Regions from separate parts of the Massilia sp. PWRC2 genome, predicted to be linked through region 3. Evidence: predicted binding sites of a transcription regulator. Region 3 holds the regulator's gene; each other region holds the start of a gene.

Region 1 (3,897 bases), on a different contig from region 3:
GCGTCCAGCGTCGACAGCCGCACACGGTTCTTGATCTTGTCGCTGAAATACAGTTCGCCCAGCGTGGCCAGGATCGGTTTCAAACGGCCCCACGGCAGCGCCACCCGCATGCCGTCGGCCAGCGGCGCCAGCATCTGGTCGGTGTCGGCATGGGCGGCCAGCACATCGGGATCGAAGTCGCTGGGGGCGTTGCGGATCAATTGCACCAGCACGGGCAGCAGCGGCACCCGCTTGTGGTTGACCACGATGCCCAGCTCCAGCTCGAACCAGGCATTGTTCGCCTCGGCAGGCTGGTCGATTTCGGCATACCAGTGGTCGACCGCCACCACGTCATACCGATAGTGACGGGCCCGCTCGATACGCCAGCCAGCCGCCTGCAGTGCCGCGAGGTCGGCCCCGGCGAAGCGGATCCAGTGCGCCTGTGATTCGAGCTGGACGGCGCCAGCCAGGCCATTTAAAGGTGCCGTGGCGGGCTTGCGGAAGCCCAGCGCTTTCAAGGCCGCCAGCGCGGCGCCTTCGGCCGCACTGTTGCGGGCGATCACTTCGGTGACCTCGCCCAGCTGCCGCACCACGCGCTGGTCGGGGTCGAACGACACCCGCTCACCGTCATAATCGAAAGACAGCACGGCGACGTCATGCCAGCGCTGGGTGGCGCCCTCGGCCAGTTGCACACTGTCGAGCTGCAGCCAGGCTTGCGGTATGACATCGTCGCGCAGGCGCTGGGTCAGTGGCTGCGGCAAGGGCATCAATTGTTGCAAGCCGTGCGCCAGCAACAGTTGCGATACCCGTTTCTTGTCGCTGCCGGTCAACACCGGCGCCTGCGCCACCAGCGCCTGCAGTTCGGCCAGCGAGATGTCGACGCCACCGCGGTTGAGCTCGAGCGGGCCGCATGACAGGTTGTCGATATACCACGGGGGATCGGTGGGCAGCATGTAATCGATCTGGTCGGCGGCGCTATGGGTGGCGCCGAGTGGCGGCTCGACCTGCCAGCCCAGGCGCGCGCTGCGGCCTTCGTCGCGCCACACCAGGTTGGCCTTGCGTACCGCGCCCGCCTGCAGCGGATAGACCAGGCCATTCGCCATGTCTGGCCAGGAATTTGCCCACAATAATTTGTCTTGTTCTAACAACATTTGTAGCAGGATGGCGCCGATCTTGCCTTTCGGTTCCGTTGCGGTGCTCGTTTGCGAGGCGCCGCTGCGCATGGCGATAAAAAAGCGCACCAGGTCTTCATCGTCGCCCTGCAGATAGGCGGGCGGTGCCGACAGCAGGGAAAACACTTCGCTCACCGGGCTCGCTGCCGCCACTTCGCCATTGGGCCGCAAACGCGCCTTGCACAGGCACAAGGCGACGTGACGGCCGCCACTGGTGGGCGCCAGCACATAGACGAATTTGTACTGGACCAGCTTGGGGTCCTTGACGTCGACATTGAGCTTGGGACGGGGGTGGGCAGCGGCGTCGACCCGTTGCAGCCAGCCGGCCACGGGCGCCGCCAGGGGCGCGCCGCCCGGACTGGCAGGCATGAGCGACGCCGGTGCCACTGACGCTCCGCCAGGGGTATCGCGCCGGGCATCCATGCTGTCATCGCGCCGTACATCCGAAGTGTGCATCGTTCTTTGCATTCCGTATCAAAAAAGATAAGACGCGACATTATGCGCCATCCTGCCCGCAGGCGTCGGGACAGCGGCGGTCGCCGTTGAAAGCGCTGGGTAGTTACATTTGGCAGCGGCCGTCTGACATCATCGCCTGAACGGCCCGGTAAAACAAGCTGGCGATACAGCGACGGCGCCGCAAGCTCGCAGTGGCCCCCGCCCTCCGGGCCGCGCCCTCCCCTTGATAAAAGTGTCTCTATATTTTCCGTGAATAATTTAGTAACTGGCAGTTAGCTGTCGGAATAATTTATGCCATATGCAAGCGTAATATTAATAAAAAGTTAATTTATTGAATCGATGGCTTTTATTTTTTTGGCACATTTTTTGCTCCCTCTGCCAGGCGGCACTTTCCATTTCACTTCAAGGATGACGACGGTGAAACACTATTTATCACGCATGATCGGCGCCCTGGCGCTGCTACTGGCCGCGGCGCAGCCAGCGCTGGCAACCCCGATTGCGGTGGGCAGTCAGTTAAGTACCGGCAGCACCCTGTATGTGGTCGGTGGCGACGGCTCGGTGGCCAATGCCAGCGGACTCGATTTCGCCCTGCCCGGTTCGCCCAGCCCGGACATGGCCGGCATTCTGACCGGGTATGCCGGCACCGGTGCCCTGAACGCCTATGTCTGCATTCCCAACGTTGTCACACCGTGCGGGACCATTAATGACATTTTGTCGTTTGAGGATTTCACGGCGGACGGCAACTTTATCATCGCATCCGACCTCTTTTCTTTTAGCCTGACGGCGCCGCTGACGGTGACCCGGGTGCCTGGCAGCGACACCGCCGCCGCCGCGTTGATTCTCTCTGGTAATGGCATTTTGTATTTTGCCGGCTTTGACCCCACCGCTGCCCTGTTCACGCTGGTGACCCTGAATAACACCGATGGCGCCACCACCTATTCGGCCACGCTGTTTTCGACCGGCACGGCATCGGTGCCGGAACCAGCGTCCATCTGGCTGTTCGGCCTGGCCGGCGCACTCTGGCTGCTGGGGCGCCGCCTCAAGTCGGCGTAAGACTGCACGGTGCCGGCAGCCTGCCCGGCAGATTTTTACGCTGTCGGGCGGCAAGCAGGTGTTCACTTCGCTGCATAGCCGGTATCATCCTGCCTCGACTTCCAGGATGTGCCCATGCTCCCTTCCATTGAACAACGCCTCGCCGTAGAACTGGCCGCCAAACCGGTCCAGGTCGCCGCCGCCATTGCCCTGCTCGACGAGGGTGCCACCGTGCCGTTTATTGCCCGCTACCGCAAGGAAGCCACTGGCGGCCTCGACGACATCCAGCTGCGCCTGCTGGAAGAGCGCCTGCGCTACCTGCGCGAACTCGAGGAGCGGCGCGCCGCCATCATCGGCTCGATCACCGAGCAAAACAAGATGACCCCCGCGCTGCTCGAGCACATCGCCCACGCCGTCGACAAGACCCGGCTGGAAGACTTGTATTTGCCATATAAACAAAAACGGCGCACCAAGGCGCAGATCGCCATCGAAGCGGGCTTGCTGCCGCTGGCCGAGGCACTGCTGGCCGACCCCACGCTGCTGCCCGAAGCGGCCGCCGGCGCCTATCTGCGGGCCCCCTTCAGCAGTGACGACGGCAACAATCCGGGCGTGCTCGATGCCAAGGCCGCGCTCGACGGTGCCCGCCAGATCCTGATGGAGCGCTTTGCCGAAGACGCCACCCTGCTGGCCGCCCTGCGCGAGTACGTGCGCGAACATGGCGTGGTGCAGTCGAAAGTGGTGGAAGGCAAGCAGGACGAAGGCGAGAAATTTGCCGATTATTTTGATTACGCAGAAAACCTGGCGACGCTGCCCTCGCACCGCGCGCTGGCGCTGTTGCGCGGACGCCGCGAAGGGGTCCTGGACGTCATCCTGCGGCTCGACACCGAAGTGGAAAAGCCGAAATGGGATGCCCCGCTCAATCCGTGCGAAGGGCGCATTGCCGCCCGCTTCGGCATCAAGAACGGCGGCCGGCCCGCTGACAAATGGCTCAGCGACACGGCGCGCTGGACTTGGCGCGTCAAAAGTTTTATGCACCTGGAAACCGAATTGATGGGCGCGCTGCGCGACAAGGCCGAACTGGACGCCATCGACGTGTTCGCCCTCAATTTGAAGGCATTGCTGCTGGCCGCACCGGCCGGACCGCGCGCCACCATGGGCCTCGATCCGGGCCTGCGCACCGGCGTCAAGGTGGCGCTGGTCGACGCCACCGGCAAGGTGGTCGATACCGCCGTGATCTATCCGCACCAGCCAAAAAACG
Region 2 (3,897 bases), on a different contig from region 3:
GGCTCGGCCGCCAGGTACAGGGCCACGCGCTGCGCCACATTATTGAGTTCGCGAACATTGCCGGGCCAGTCGTAGTGCTCGAGCAGGCCGGCACACGCCTGTACTTCGGCGTGCAGATTGGGGTGGGGACGCGCGCCCAGCGCTGCCAGCGCGTGCTTGAGCGCCCACTCGGTCAGCGGCGCCACGTCGAGCGCGCGCGCGCGCAGGGGCGGCAGCACCAGCCGCAGCACCGCCAGCCGGTAATACAGGTCGGCGCGAAAACGGCCGTCGCGCACGCGCTGTTCGAGGTCGCAGTGGGTGGCGCTGATCACCCGCACGTTTACCGCGATCGGCCGGGTGCCGCCGACCCGCACCACTTCGCGCTCTTCCAGCACGCGCAGCAGGCGCGTTTGCAGGGGCAGCGGCATTTCGCCGATCTCGTCCAAAAACAGGGTGCCGTGATTGGCCGCTTCGAACAGCCCCGCATGGCCACCGCGGCGCGCCCCCGTAAACGCCCCTTCCTCGTGGCCGAACAGTTCCGATTCGAGCAGCGACTCGGCCAGCGCGCCGCAGTTGACGGCGACAAAAGGACGATTCGCCCCAAGGCTGCGTGGCCCTTCGCGGTGCATGGCTTGCGCCGCCAGTTCCTTACCGGTGCCCGTCTCACCCTCGATCAGTACCGTTGCCGGCGATTTGGCGAACAGCACCACCGCCTGGCGCAGCTGTTCCATGGCCGCCGAATCGCCCTTCAAATCGTTCAGGCCATGGCGCGCGCGCAGGGTATCGGTGACCACCGTGCGGCGGCCGCGGCGCGCGTCGGCGGCGGTTTGCCGCGCCAGTTCAAGTGCATCGTCAAACGCCTGGCGGATCGATGCCGCCGAATAGACGAAGACGCCGATCAAGCCGGCTTCCTCGGCCAGGTCGGTAATCAGGCCGGCGCCGACGATGGCGGTGACGCCTTCGGCCTTGAGTTCATGGATGCGGTCGCGCGCATCCTGTTCGGTCACATACGTACGCTGGGCGATGGCCGCGCCAAAGGTGGCGGAAAAATCGGCCAGCGCCGGCAGCGCCGCCTGGTAGCTGATCACGCCGATGCGCGCGGCCACTTTTCTCGCCCGCGCCAGCGCCGCCATCATGTCGTAACCGCTGGCGCGCGCCACCACCACCGGCGCCGACAGCCGGCCTTTCAGATAGGCCGCATTCGAGCCGGCGGCGATCACCACATCGCAACGCTCGCTGGCCATGCGCTCGCGGATGTGGCGGGCGGCGGCATCGAAGCCGAGATTGATCGGCTCGATCGTCGCCAGGTGGTCGTACTCGAGGGTGATGTCGCGAAACAGGTCGGCCAGGCGCGATACCGACACCGTCCAGATGACGGGACGGTCGAGGTCTTCGGTGGCAGGGGCAGGGGAGGACATGACGCCATTCTACGCCACTGGTGTTTCATGTTTCAAATTGGCTGCACCATGAAACGCTATCTGCAACACGCGGCGCCGGCAAGCGCCGTGCCCCTCTCGCCTTGGTGTTTGATTTTAAACAGGTTTTCGCCAGTGACCGGGGTGATGTTGCCGCCAGATTGCATGGCACGCCACTTGCAATGGCTTCTGCATAGCCTGTTCACGTAGCATTTTTGGAGAATACCGATGAGAGAATCACGAGGCGCGCTGTTTCGCCGTGCCGTGCTGGAAGAATCGCCGCTGCAAGTCGTTGGCACCATCACCGCCTACACCGCCCGCATGGCCGAGCGTTCCGGCTACAAGGCGATTTATCTGTCGGGTGGCGGCGTCGCCGCCAATTCGCTCGGCTTTCCCGACCTCGGCATCAGCACCCTCGATGACGTCATCACCGATGCCCAGCGCATCACCGATAGCTGCGGCCTGCCGCTGCTGGTCGATATCGACACCGGCTGGGGCGGCGCCTTCAATATCGCCCGCACCATCCGCCACATGATCCGCGCCGACGTCGCCGCCGTCCACATGGAAGACCAGGTCTCGGCCAAGCGTTGCGGCCACCGTCCTGGCAAGGAAGTGGTCAGCACGGGCGAAATGGTCGACCGCATCAAGGCTGCCGTCGACGCCCGCCACGATGAGAGTTTCGTCATCATGGCGCGTACCGACGCCCTCGCCGTCGAAGGGCTCAACGCCGCCATCGACCGCGCCTGCGCCTACGCCGAAGCGGGCGCCGACATGATCTTCCCGGAGGCGATCAACCAGCTCGAGCAGTACCGCCAGGTGCGCGCCGCCGTCAAGGTCCCGATCCTCGCCAACCTCACCGAATTTGGCGCCACCCCCCTGTTCACGCTCGACGAGCTGCGCGCGCATGATGTCGATATCGCCCTGTACTGCTGCGGCGCCTATCGCGCCATGAACGCCGCCGCCCTCAATTTCTACACCACCCTGCGCGCCGAAGGCACCCAGAAAAGCGTGGTGCCGACCATGCAGAGCCGCGCCGACCTGTACGACTACCTCGGCTACCACGAATACGAACAGAAGCTCGATGCGCTGTTCGCCCAGGGCAAAGAGAAATAATATAAACGATTTACATAGAAGCGCCGCACCATACCACCTCACTGGAGCAGACCAGCATGACCGATACCACCGCAGCAAAAGAGCCAGTCGCCTTCAAGCCAAAAAAATCTGTCGCCCTGTCCGGCGTCGCTGCCGGTAACACGGCGCTGTGCTCGGTCGGCAAGACCGGCAATGACTTGCACTATCGCGGCTACGACATCCTCGACGTCGCCACCAGCAGCGAATTCGAAGAAATCGCTTACCTGCTGGTGCACGGCAAACTGCCGAACGGCGCCGAACTGCACGCCTATAAAACCAAGCTGAAAAGCCTGCGCGGCTTGCCGCAGGCGGTCAAGTCGGCGCTCGAAGCGCTGCCGGCGGCGGCCCATCCGATGGATGTGATGCGCACCGGCTGCTCGGTGCTCGGCTGCACGCTGCCGGAAAAGGACGATCACAATGTGCCGGGCGCGCGCGACATCGCCGACCGCCTGATGGCCTCGTTCGGCTCGATGCTGCTGTACTGGTACCATTTCAGCCATAACGGCAAGCGCATCGAAGTCGAGACCGACGACGATTCGATCGGCGGCCACTTTCTCCATCTGCTGCACGGTAACAAGCCATCGGCCGCCTGGGTCAAGGCGATGCACACCTCGCTGATCCTGTACGCCGAACACGAATTTAACGCTTCCACGTTTACCGCCCGCGTCATTGCCGGCACTGGCTCGGACATCCATTCGGCGCTCACCGGCGCCATCGGTGCGCTGCGCGGCCCGAAACACGGCGGCGCCAACGAAGTGGCGCTGGAGATCCAGGAACGCTACGAAAACCCCGACGAAGCCGAAGCCGACATCCGCCGCCGCGTCGAGAACAAGGAAGTGGTGATCGGTTTCGGTCACCCTGTGTACACCGTGTCTGACCCGCGCAACGTGGTGATCAAGGAAGTGGCGCGCCAGCTGTCGATTGAAGCCGGCTCCACCAAGATGTTCGACATCGCCGAGCGGCTCGAAACGGTGATGTGGGACGTCAAAAAAATGTTCCCGAATCTGGACTGGTTCTCGGCCGTGTCGTACCACATGATGGGCGTGCCGACGGCCATGTTCACGCCGCTGTTCGTCATCGCACGCACCTCGGGCTGGTCGGCCCACGTGATCGAGCAGCGCATCGATAACAAAATCATTCGCCCAAGCGCCAACTACGTCGGTCCTGAAGACTTGACGTTCACGCCGCTGGCCGAGCGCAAATAAGGTGACACAACCCGTGAACCATCCCATGATGAATACGACCCATCGGAAAGCGCTGCCCGGCACCGCGCTCGATTATTTTGACGCCCGCGCAGCGGTCGACGCCATCGAAGCGGGCGCCTACGACAGGCTGCCCTACACCTCGCGCGTGCTGGCGGAAAACCTGGTGC
Region 3 (3,897 bases):
TCGATGGCGGCGCGCGCCTCGGCCAGCGGCGCCAGAGCAGCGTCGGCGGCGGCCCGGTGCGGCGCGGCAAACGCCGCCACCGCAGCGCGCAGCTGGGTGCCTGGGGTGGTCTCGATCAGTTCAAGCAGCGCCGCCATCTGTGCCTGCGGCACGAAGGTGTCGGCCAGGCCGCAATAGAGGGCGTCGGCGGCGCGCACGGTCAAGCCCGTCAGTGCCAGGTAATACCCCAGCCGGCCCGGTGCATGGCTGAGAAAATAACTGCCGCCCACATCGGGAAACAGGCCAATGTTCACTTCCGGCATGGCCAGTTTGCTGCCATCGGTGACCACCCGCAAGCCGCGCTGGCGGTGCGCTTCCGACACGCCCAGACCGCCCCCCATCACCACCCCATCCATCAGGGCAATATAGGTTTTCGGATAAAAGTGAATCAGGTGGTTGAGGCGGTATTCTTCGGTGAAAAAATCTTCCAGCGAGGCGCTGCCACCGGTGGTCGGCAGCGTGCCGACGTCGTAAAAATAGCGGATGTCGCCGCCCGCGCACAGGGCCTTGTCGGTGCTGCTGCGCAGTACCACGGCGTCGATGGCATCGTCATCCTGCCACGCCAGCAGCACGTCGGTGAGCGCGCGGATCATTTCCAGCGACAGCGAATTGAGGGTGCGCGGACGGTCGAGCGTGATGATGGCGGTGCGGTTGGCGATGCGGGTCTTGACGAAGTCGGTCATGGCGGCAGAGAGAGGGGAAAACACCTATTCTAGCAGCGACGCCGGCACGCCCGACGTGACAAGGGCGCCCGCGGGCGCCCTCATCCATATTAGGGGACCTGGTGACTCAGGCAGCAGCGGCCGGCAGTTCTTCTTCGGACAGGTGCTTGATGGCCTGGTGATCGTGGTCCTGGACCTGGGTTTTGTATTTCATGACCTGGCGATCGAGCTTGTCGATCAAGCCGTCGATGGCGGCATACAGGTCGTGCGACAGGGCGTTAACGTTGATGGTCTTGCCCGGAAGTCGGAGGTTGATTTCGGCTTTTTGCCGTTTTTCTTTTTCAGTCAGATTGTCGACGGTGAGGATGACGGCAATGTCGATCACTTGATCAAAATGGCGCCGGACGCGTTCCAGTTTGCTCTGTACGTATTCACGGATGGCTGGGGTCACTTCAAGATGATGTCCGCTGATTGTGAGATTCATACACACTCCTTTGATGATGTCGCTTCCTGTTCATGCAAACCGCATAAAGCGGGACGCAGAGGAACACTGAAAAAACGATCTACAGATTCTTGCGAAGAGCGACGGGCGGGATTTTCAGCGCTTCACGGTATTTGGCCACCGTGCGGCGCGCTATGACCATACCTTGTTCCCCCAGCATGTCTGCGATCTTGCTGTCTGAAAGTGGATTCTTCGGGTCTTCCGCTCCTGTCAATTGCACGATGAGTGCCCGGATCGCTGTCGACGATGCTTCGCCGCCGGCGTCGGTCGCCACGTGGCTGCCAAAGAAATATTTCAACTCAAACATTCCATGCGGGGTCAGCATGTATTTTTGAGTGGTTACCCGGGAGATAGTGCTCTCGTGTAGGCCCAGTGTATCAGCAATTTCACGCAGCACAAGGGGACGCATGGCGACCGCGCCGTGCGAAAAAAAGTTACGTTGCCGCTCCACAATTGCTTCGGCGACCCGCAAGATGGTGTCGAAACGCTGCCGCATATTTTTGATTAGCCACTTTGCTTCCTGCAACTGGGCGCCCATCTGGCCCTCGCCCTTGCCCTGCTTGAGCAGGCTGGCGTACATATTGTTGACCCGCAGGCGCGGCATGACGTCATTGTTCAGGCTGACGGTCCAGCCGCCGCGCGCCTTGCGCACGATGACGTCGGGCACCACGTAATCGGAGGTGCCGGCGCCGAAACCGGCGCCCGGATGGGGGTTGCACTGGCGGATCACCACTTGCGCCTCGCGCAAATCTTCGTCATCGCAAGCGAGCGCTTTTTTGAGCTTGTTAAATTCGCGCTGGGCGAACCAGGTCAAGTGCTTGCAGACGATCTCGAGCGCCATGCGGCGCGTCACCATGGCGATTGCCGGCATGCGGCGAATCTGCAGCGCCAGGCACTCGCCGGCATTCCTCGCGCCCACCCCGGCGGGATCAAAACTTTGCAGCAGCGAGAGCGCGGTTTTCAGTTCGTCCGCATCGATCTCCAGCTCGGCCGGCATGCGCTCCAGTATCTCTTCGAGCGACTCGGTCAGATAGCCATTGTCGTCGAGGGCATCGATCATCAGTTCGACCAGCGCGCGGTCGCGCAGTTCCAGCATCGCCAGGCGCATCTGTTCGGACAGGTGCTCGCGCAGGGTGGTGGCGGTCGCTTCGATCTGCGGGCGCGATTCCTCGTCGTCGGGCGACTTGTTGCGCGACGCTTCGCTCCAGTCTTCGCTGTCGGCGCTGGTGTCCTGGGTGCTCTCGCCACCCATGTCGACCGCTTCGCCACTGTCGGCGTCGGCCGCCGGTGCATCGGCGTTGGGCGGTGCATCCTGGTTGCCCACTTCAGGTGCTTCGGCATTGCCGCTGGCGCCGACGGCGCCGTCGGCGAGCAGGCGCACCGAGTGGTCGAGCGGATCGTCGAGGCGCTCGAGCAGGGGATTGTCGGACAACAGATGCTCGAGTTCCTGGTGCAGCTCGAGGGTCGACAGTTGCAGCAGGCGGATCGACTGCTGCAGCTGCGGCGTGAGCGCCAGGTGTTGCGAGGTACGTAGTTGAAGTGACTGTTTCATGGCTCGCTTTTGACGGATGCTTACATGCGGAAGTGTTCGCCCAGGTACACGCGCCGCACCGACTCGTCGGCGATGATGTCGTCAGGGCTGCCCGAAGCGAGCACGGCGCCCTGGTTGATGATGTAAGCACGGTCGCAGATACCCAGCGTCTCGCGCACATTGTGGTCGGTAATGAGGACGCCAATACCGCGCTCTTTCAAAAAGCGCACGATGCGCTGGATCTCGATGACGGCGATCGGATCGACCCCGGCGAATGGTTCATCGAGCAGCACGAAGCGCGGGTTGGTGGCCAGCGCCCGGGCGATTTCCACCCGCCGGCGCTCACCGCCCGACAGCGACAAAGCCTGGTTGTCGCGCAGCTTGTCGATCTGCAGATCTGCCAGCAGGCTGTCGAGCCGCTCGGTGATCTGCGCTTTGGTCAAGGCCTTGCCGTCGACTTTTTGCAGCTCGAGCACGGCGCGGATATTCTCTTCCACCGTCAGCTTGCGAAACACCGACGCTTCCTGCGGCAGATACGACAGGCCGAGGGCAGCGCGGCGGTGGATCGGCAGGCGCGAGATGTCGACGCCGCTGATGTCGATGGTGCCGGCGTCCGACGGCACCAGCCCGACGATCATGTAGAACGAGGTGGTTTTACCGGCGCCATTCGGCCCCAGCAAACCGACCACTTCGCCGCACTCGACCTGCAGCGAGACGTCGCGCACCACCAGCCGCTTGCCATAGCTTTTTTGCAGGCCGCGCACGATCAGCGTGCTGCCACACGATTTCGCTTCGATCATGGCTTTTTCGCCGCTGCGGGAACGCCTGGCGCTGGTGCTGATGCAGGTGCTGGTGCCGGCGCTGCGCCTGGCGCCGGCGGCAGCTTCGGCTCGATCACCATCCGTACGCGGCCACCATCGGCCTTGGTGGTGCCGCTGACATCGTTCTCGACCGCATAGACTTCCTTGCGGCTGTCGTAGGACAGATAAGGCCCCTGCACTTCCTGGGTCTTGCGCTTGTTTTCGACGGTGGTGATCTTCGCCTTTGAAAACAGTTTGACGATTTCCAGCTTGTTGTCGTATTCGATGCGCTCGGCCTCGCCCTCATCCCAGATATCGCCGCCGTCGCGCTTCTGGCGGAAGGTGGCCAGGCTGCCCGGATCG
Region 4 (3,897 bases), on a different contig from region 3:
TCGCAGCGGCTGTGCAGTGGTGGTCTCTCCCTTTTCCCATAAGAATAATAATTGGTTCATTTGCGCTTGCTATTTGTATCGGAACGCTGGGCAAGGCTGGCCGGTGGACCTTGGCATGTATTTCATGGAAGCCATTGCGCTTACTTGGACTGTGGTCCTATTCGATTTATTTGTGGCAGCAGCCATTTTATTTGCTTCAAGCTGAGGGACTGCATCCCGGGCTGGGTGCGTTATTAGGTATTACTTGCGGTATTGCCTCTTACTACCTTATCGAATCGCCAGCACGCATCTATTTAAATGCAACTTGGGGCAAAAAAACATCAGTCGTATCGAATGGACATCTGGGCCCTACGGCAATGGCTAACGATGATAAATAAGAGGCCTTACTCGCTTTGGTGAAAGCCGGATCCAGCGCGGGGAATTCTTCGTAGCGTGCATTGCCGTGTGATTGGTGTTGGCATCCCGGAAATGGAAGGCGCGCGCAGCGATGGCGATGACGACAGAAGCGATCACGTCGGTACCCGCCGCGCGGCGTAGCTGCAGTCGCCCTCCATGACGTCAATTCTCTTGCTTGCGATGACGCAGTGAAAAGTGCAACGGTGAACTGCGCGACCTCGCAGGCGGGTTAAGAGCCTATGCCGATAGTACGCGGACGCCGGGGGCGATAGGTGGCAAGCGCGGGCAAGGCATGAGCCCGCGGCATGGCTCACCACCGATTGGCAACTGCTCGACGAACATCGCGACATCCCTTTATCAGTTGCGCCAGCGACGACTCCGACCACCGAGTCAATCTCTTAGGCTGATTCTAGTTACCTGATGTTTCGCGTGCCATTTCAAATCGCCCTCTGAAAGGGCGCAGCCACGCGCACCTACTTTGCCGCACTCGCCAAGTAGTCGACCGCTGCCTTGACTTCGGCGTCAGTAGCGGAGGAACCTCCCTTTGCCGGCATTACCCCAGCTTTGCCTTGAAATCCCTTGATCGCGTGCTCATACAGCACTGCATTTCCTTGTGCCAGGCGTGGCGCCCAAGCAGCCTTGTCGGCAAACTTGGGCGCGCCTGCGATGCCTGCACCGTGGCACGCAACGCAGGCGCCGTCGTAGATTTTTTTGCCGCTGTCGGCGCTGGCAAGAATGGCTGGCACAGTTACTGCGGCAGCTGCAGCTGCTGGAGCAACGGCAACAGGAGTAACGGCGGCAGCAGGGGCCGCTTCGGCGGCCCCTGCTGAGCTAGCGGGGGCAGGCGCGACCGGCTCCTTGAATGCAGCGCCGCTCTTGTTAGTCATGTAGACAACGGCTCGCGCTACTTCGATGTCGTCGAGATCGGGGTTGCCGCCTTTGGCAGGCATGGCGCGGATCCCTTCGATGGCGTGCTTGACTAAGATATCGTAACCCTGACCAATGCGCGCGGCCCAGCCCGCACTATCGCCAAGCTTGGGCGCACCTGCGGCACCGGAGGCGTGGCAGGCAGCGCAGATGGCGGCGAATACCGCCTCACCGGACTGCAGTACTTTTGGCGCGCTGGCATCGCGGAAAGTGTAGCCGGCGTCGGCCACTGGCTGAAGGCGGGCGACGATGGCCTTGCTGTCCTGGCTATCGGAACCAGCGCCAGTCAGTTTTTCGGTGGTGACGAACGACACCAGCAAAATGATTCCAATGACCGTGACGAGGAAGAACCCAGCCACGGCAGCGACGAGCTGCTTGGGAGTGCGGATTGCGGATTCGTTATGTGCGTCGCTCATGAAAGTCCTTAAAACAAACTATAAATTTGCCCAATCGCGCAATTGTGCTTGAGACATTGCAAACAATCGCTCGCCGATTATAGACCCAAAGACATCCATTTGAAACGAAATCAGGTGTTGCGTCGCCACATGAAAACAGCGTCCACCAGAGGCTCGCTGACGATACTTGGGCGATGAGACCGCAAATCGAGGCCGATCAGCCTGGATACCTTAAAGGAAAGCAAAAGCGGGCAAGTTGATCGGTAGCCGGTGTCGAAAAACTTTACAGTGAACGTTTCGTACGGGGTCTCCTTCTGATAAGTGACTGAATTTTATAAGAAATAAAATGATGGAACGGAATTTGCTTACCCATGGACGGTCGCTGTTTGCGCTTTACCGGAGTAATTTTCATGAAAAATATATTCGTCGCTACTCTGCTGTCTATCGCGGTTTGTATCGGCCTGGTTTCCACCGCATCGGCGTCACCCGTCGTAATGCTGGGTAGCAATTACTCGCTGTACCTCAATGGTTCGGTAAGTGGCAATGCCCGTGACCTCACATCACAGTTTAACGCCGCGCCGAGCGAGTTTTCCCGCAACGGCTTGGCGCTAACGGTCAGCGAAGTCGACATTGACCAAGGCAACGGTGTCAACCTGATCTCATTGACGCTGCTGGCCACCGGTCCCCTTTTTCCCGATGCTGCTGATTCTGTTGAGCTTGGTGTGGGCGTTTTCGGCGACGGAATCGATCTATTACGCCAAGTGAAGCTGACGCAGGCTACGCTCGATCTGTTCGACGCCGACGGCAGCCCGTTCACAACCTTGGAGCTGCCGATTGATGGTGCGGCGTCATGGGACGGCATTTACCCTTCCATCTTCAACGTCATCTCATTTTTCCCTGACGGAATCCCTATTTTCGGATTTTCCTTTAATTTTACCGTGACCGGCGAAGCAGATCCGACAACGCCCCCTTCCGATGTGCCAGAGCCAAGCAGCTTGATGTTGTTCGCCGTCGCGATATTTGCAGCCGGCCTTTGGCCACGTAGCAGGACCGTACGCTAAGCCATCGTTCAGTGAAGCGTCTGAAAGCGCGCTGCGTCCGTTAGCAACATTTTCAATGGACGGCAGGTCGGAAAAACGGTATCCTTCGGCTCTGTCTAGATGTCAACGCGGCTGTAGCTCAGTGGATAGAGTATTGGCCTCCGAAGCCAAGGGTCGTGGGTTCGATCCCCGCCAGCCGCACCATTCGACTTCACCTGCACATCAAAAATTTCCCGTATAGCTGATACGTAATAGCTATGTCGAAGCGTTGCGAATTGGTACAATTTAAACTTGACGTATTCTAACGAGTGTTAAATACTGTCATGTGTGACACCCTTGGTACGCCACGCCCTCGTCATGCAATGCCTCCTATTTGATAGGTCGACATCACGTCTTCACCTTTCAAAATTCGCTCTATCCACCGTCTCACTCAACTCAATTAGGTAATAGCAGAATGCTGTTCAATTCTTACAGTTTCCTGCTAATTTTCCTGCCTGTTACGCTGGTCGGTTTCTTTTTTTTCAATCGAAATAGCCAATTCTGGGGCGCCGCGTGGCTCGCAGCCGCTTCAATATTTTTTTACGGATGGTGGGACTACCGTTATTTACCGCTGCTGCTCGGTTCAATTATTTTTAATTACTGGAGTGCGCTGAATTTACGGACCGGGCCAGTACAGATCCGCCGCCGAATATTGATCGCAGCCATTTGCGCCAACCTTGCGCTCCTGATCTACTACAAGTATGCAGGTTTTTTCGCCACTTCGCTGGCGAACCTCCTTAGCTTGCATAGAGTGATTTTTCACATTATTCTGCCGGTAGGAATTTCGTTTTTTACGTTCACTCAGATCGCTTTTCTTGTTGATACTTACCAGGGTAAGGTAAAGGAAAGCCGTTTTATTAATTATTTGTTGTTCGTAACATACTTTCCGCACTTGATTGCTGGTCCCGTGCTTCATCATAAAGACATGATGCCGCAGTTTTCTGACCCGAAACTTTTCCGTCTTTCCGCGCAATCCGTAGCCATTGGAGTGACCCTATTTTTCATCGGTCTTGCCAAAAAAGTGTTGATTGCAGACAACATATCGCCCTTCGCCTCGGGTGTCTTTGACGGCGGCACTGCGCCAACGATGCTAGTCGCGT

What was found. Region 3 encodes sigma-54, which starts transcription at its own class of promoters, with help from an activator protein. Its sites were predicted from a motif close to TGGCANGNAANCTGCTTT; they were not measured.
Region 1: ACP7BZ_RS13520 (PEP-CTERM sorting domain-containing protein) is a predicted target of sigma-54. The motif match lies at 1,963-1,980, and genes of this name have one in related genera.
Region 2: prpB (methylisocitrate lyase) is a predicted target of sigma-54. The motif match lies at 1,561-1,578, and genes of this name have one in related genera.
Region 4: ACP7BZ_RS19285 (PEP-CTERM sorting domain-containing protein) is a predicted target of sigma-54. The motif match lies at 2,069-2,086, and genes of this name have one in related genera.

The regions. Positions count from the first base shown of each region.
Region 1 is NZ_JAFCUW010000006.1:127,054-130,950, forward strand. Features, by position in the region: gene ACP7BZ_RS13515 (DEAD/DEAH box helicase) at 1-1,607, opposite strand, end outside; gene ACP7BZ_RS13520 (PEP-CTERM sorting domain-containing protein) at 2,025-2,660, shown strand; gene ACP7BZ_RS13525 (Tex family protein) at 2,775-3,897, shown strand, end outside.
Region 2 is NZ_JAFCUW010000002.1:312,209-316,105, forward strand. Features, by position in the region: gene prpR (propionate catabolism operon regulatory protein PrpR) at 1-1,397, opposite strand, end outside; gene prpB (methylisocitrate lyase) at 1,623-2,507, shown strand; gene prpC (bifunctional 2-methylcitrate synthase/citrate synthase) at 2,564-3,730, shown strand; gene acnD (Fe/S-dependent 2-methylisocitrate dehydratase AcnD) at 3,759-3,897, shown strand, end outside.
Region 3 is NZ_JAFCUW010000009.1:157,819-161,715, forward strand. Features, by position in the region: gene ACP7BZ_RS17800 (enoyl-CoA hydratase/isomerase family protein) at 1-722, opposite strand, end outside; gene hpf (ribosome hibernation-promoting factor, HPF/YfiA family) at 829-1,185, opposite strand; gene ACP7BZ_RS17810 (RNA polymerase factor sigma-54) at 1,265-2,755, opposite strand; gene lptB (LPS export ABC transporter ATP-binding protein) at 2,776-3,534, opposite strand; gene lptA (lipopolysaccharide transport periplasmic protein LptA) at 3,531-3,897, opposite strand, start outside.
Region 4 is NZ_JAFCUW010000011.1:18,072-21,968, forward strand. Features, by position in the region: gene ACP7BZ_RS19275 (acyltransferase family protein) at 1-377, shown strand, start outside; gene ACP7BZ_RS19280 (c-type cytochrome) at 870-1,739, opposite strand; gene ACP7BZ_RS19285 (PEP-CTERM sorting domain-containing protein) at 2,129-2,779, shown strand; tRNA gene ACP7BZ_RS19290 (tRNA-Arg) at 2,887-2,962, shown strand; gene ACP7BZ_RS19295 (MBOAT family O-acyltransferase) at 3,213-3,897, shown strand, end outside.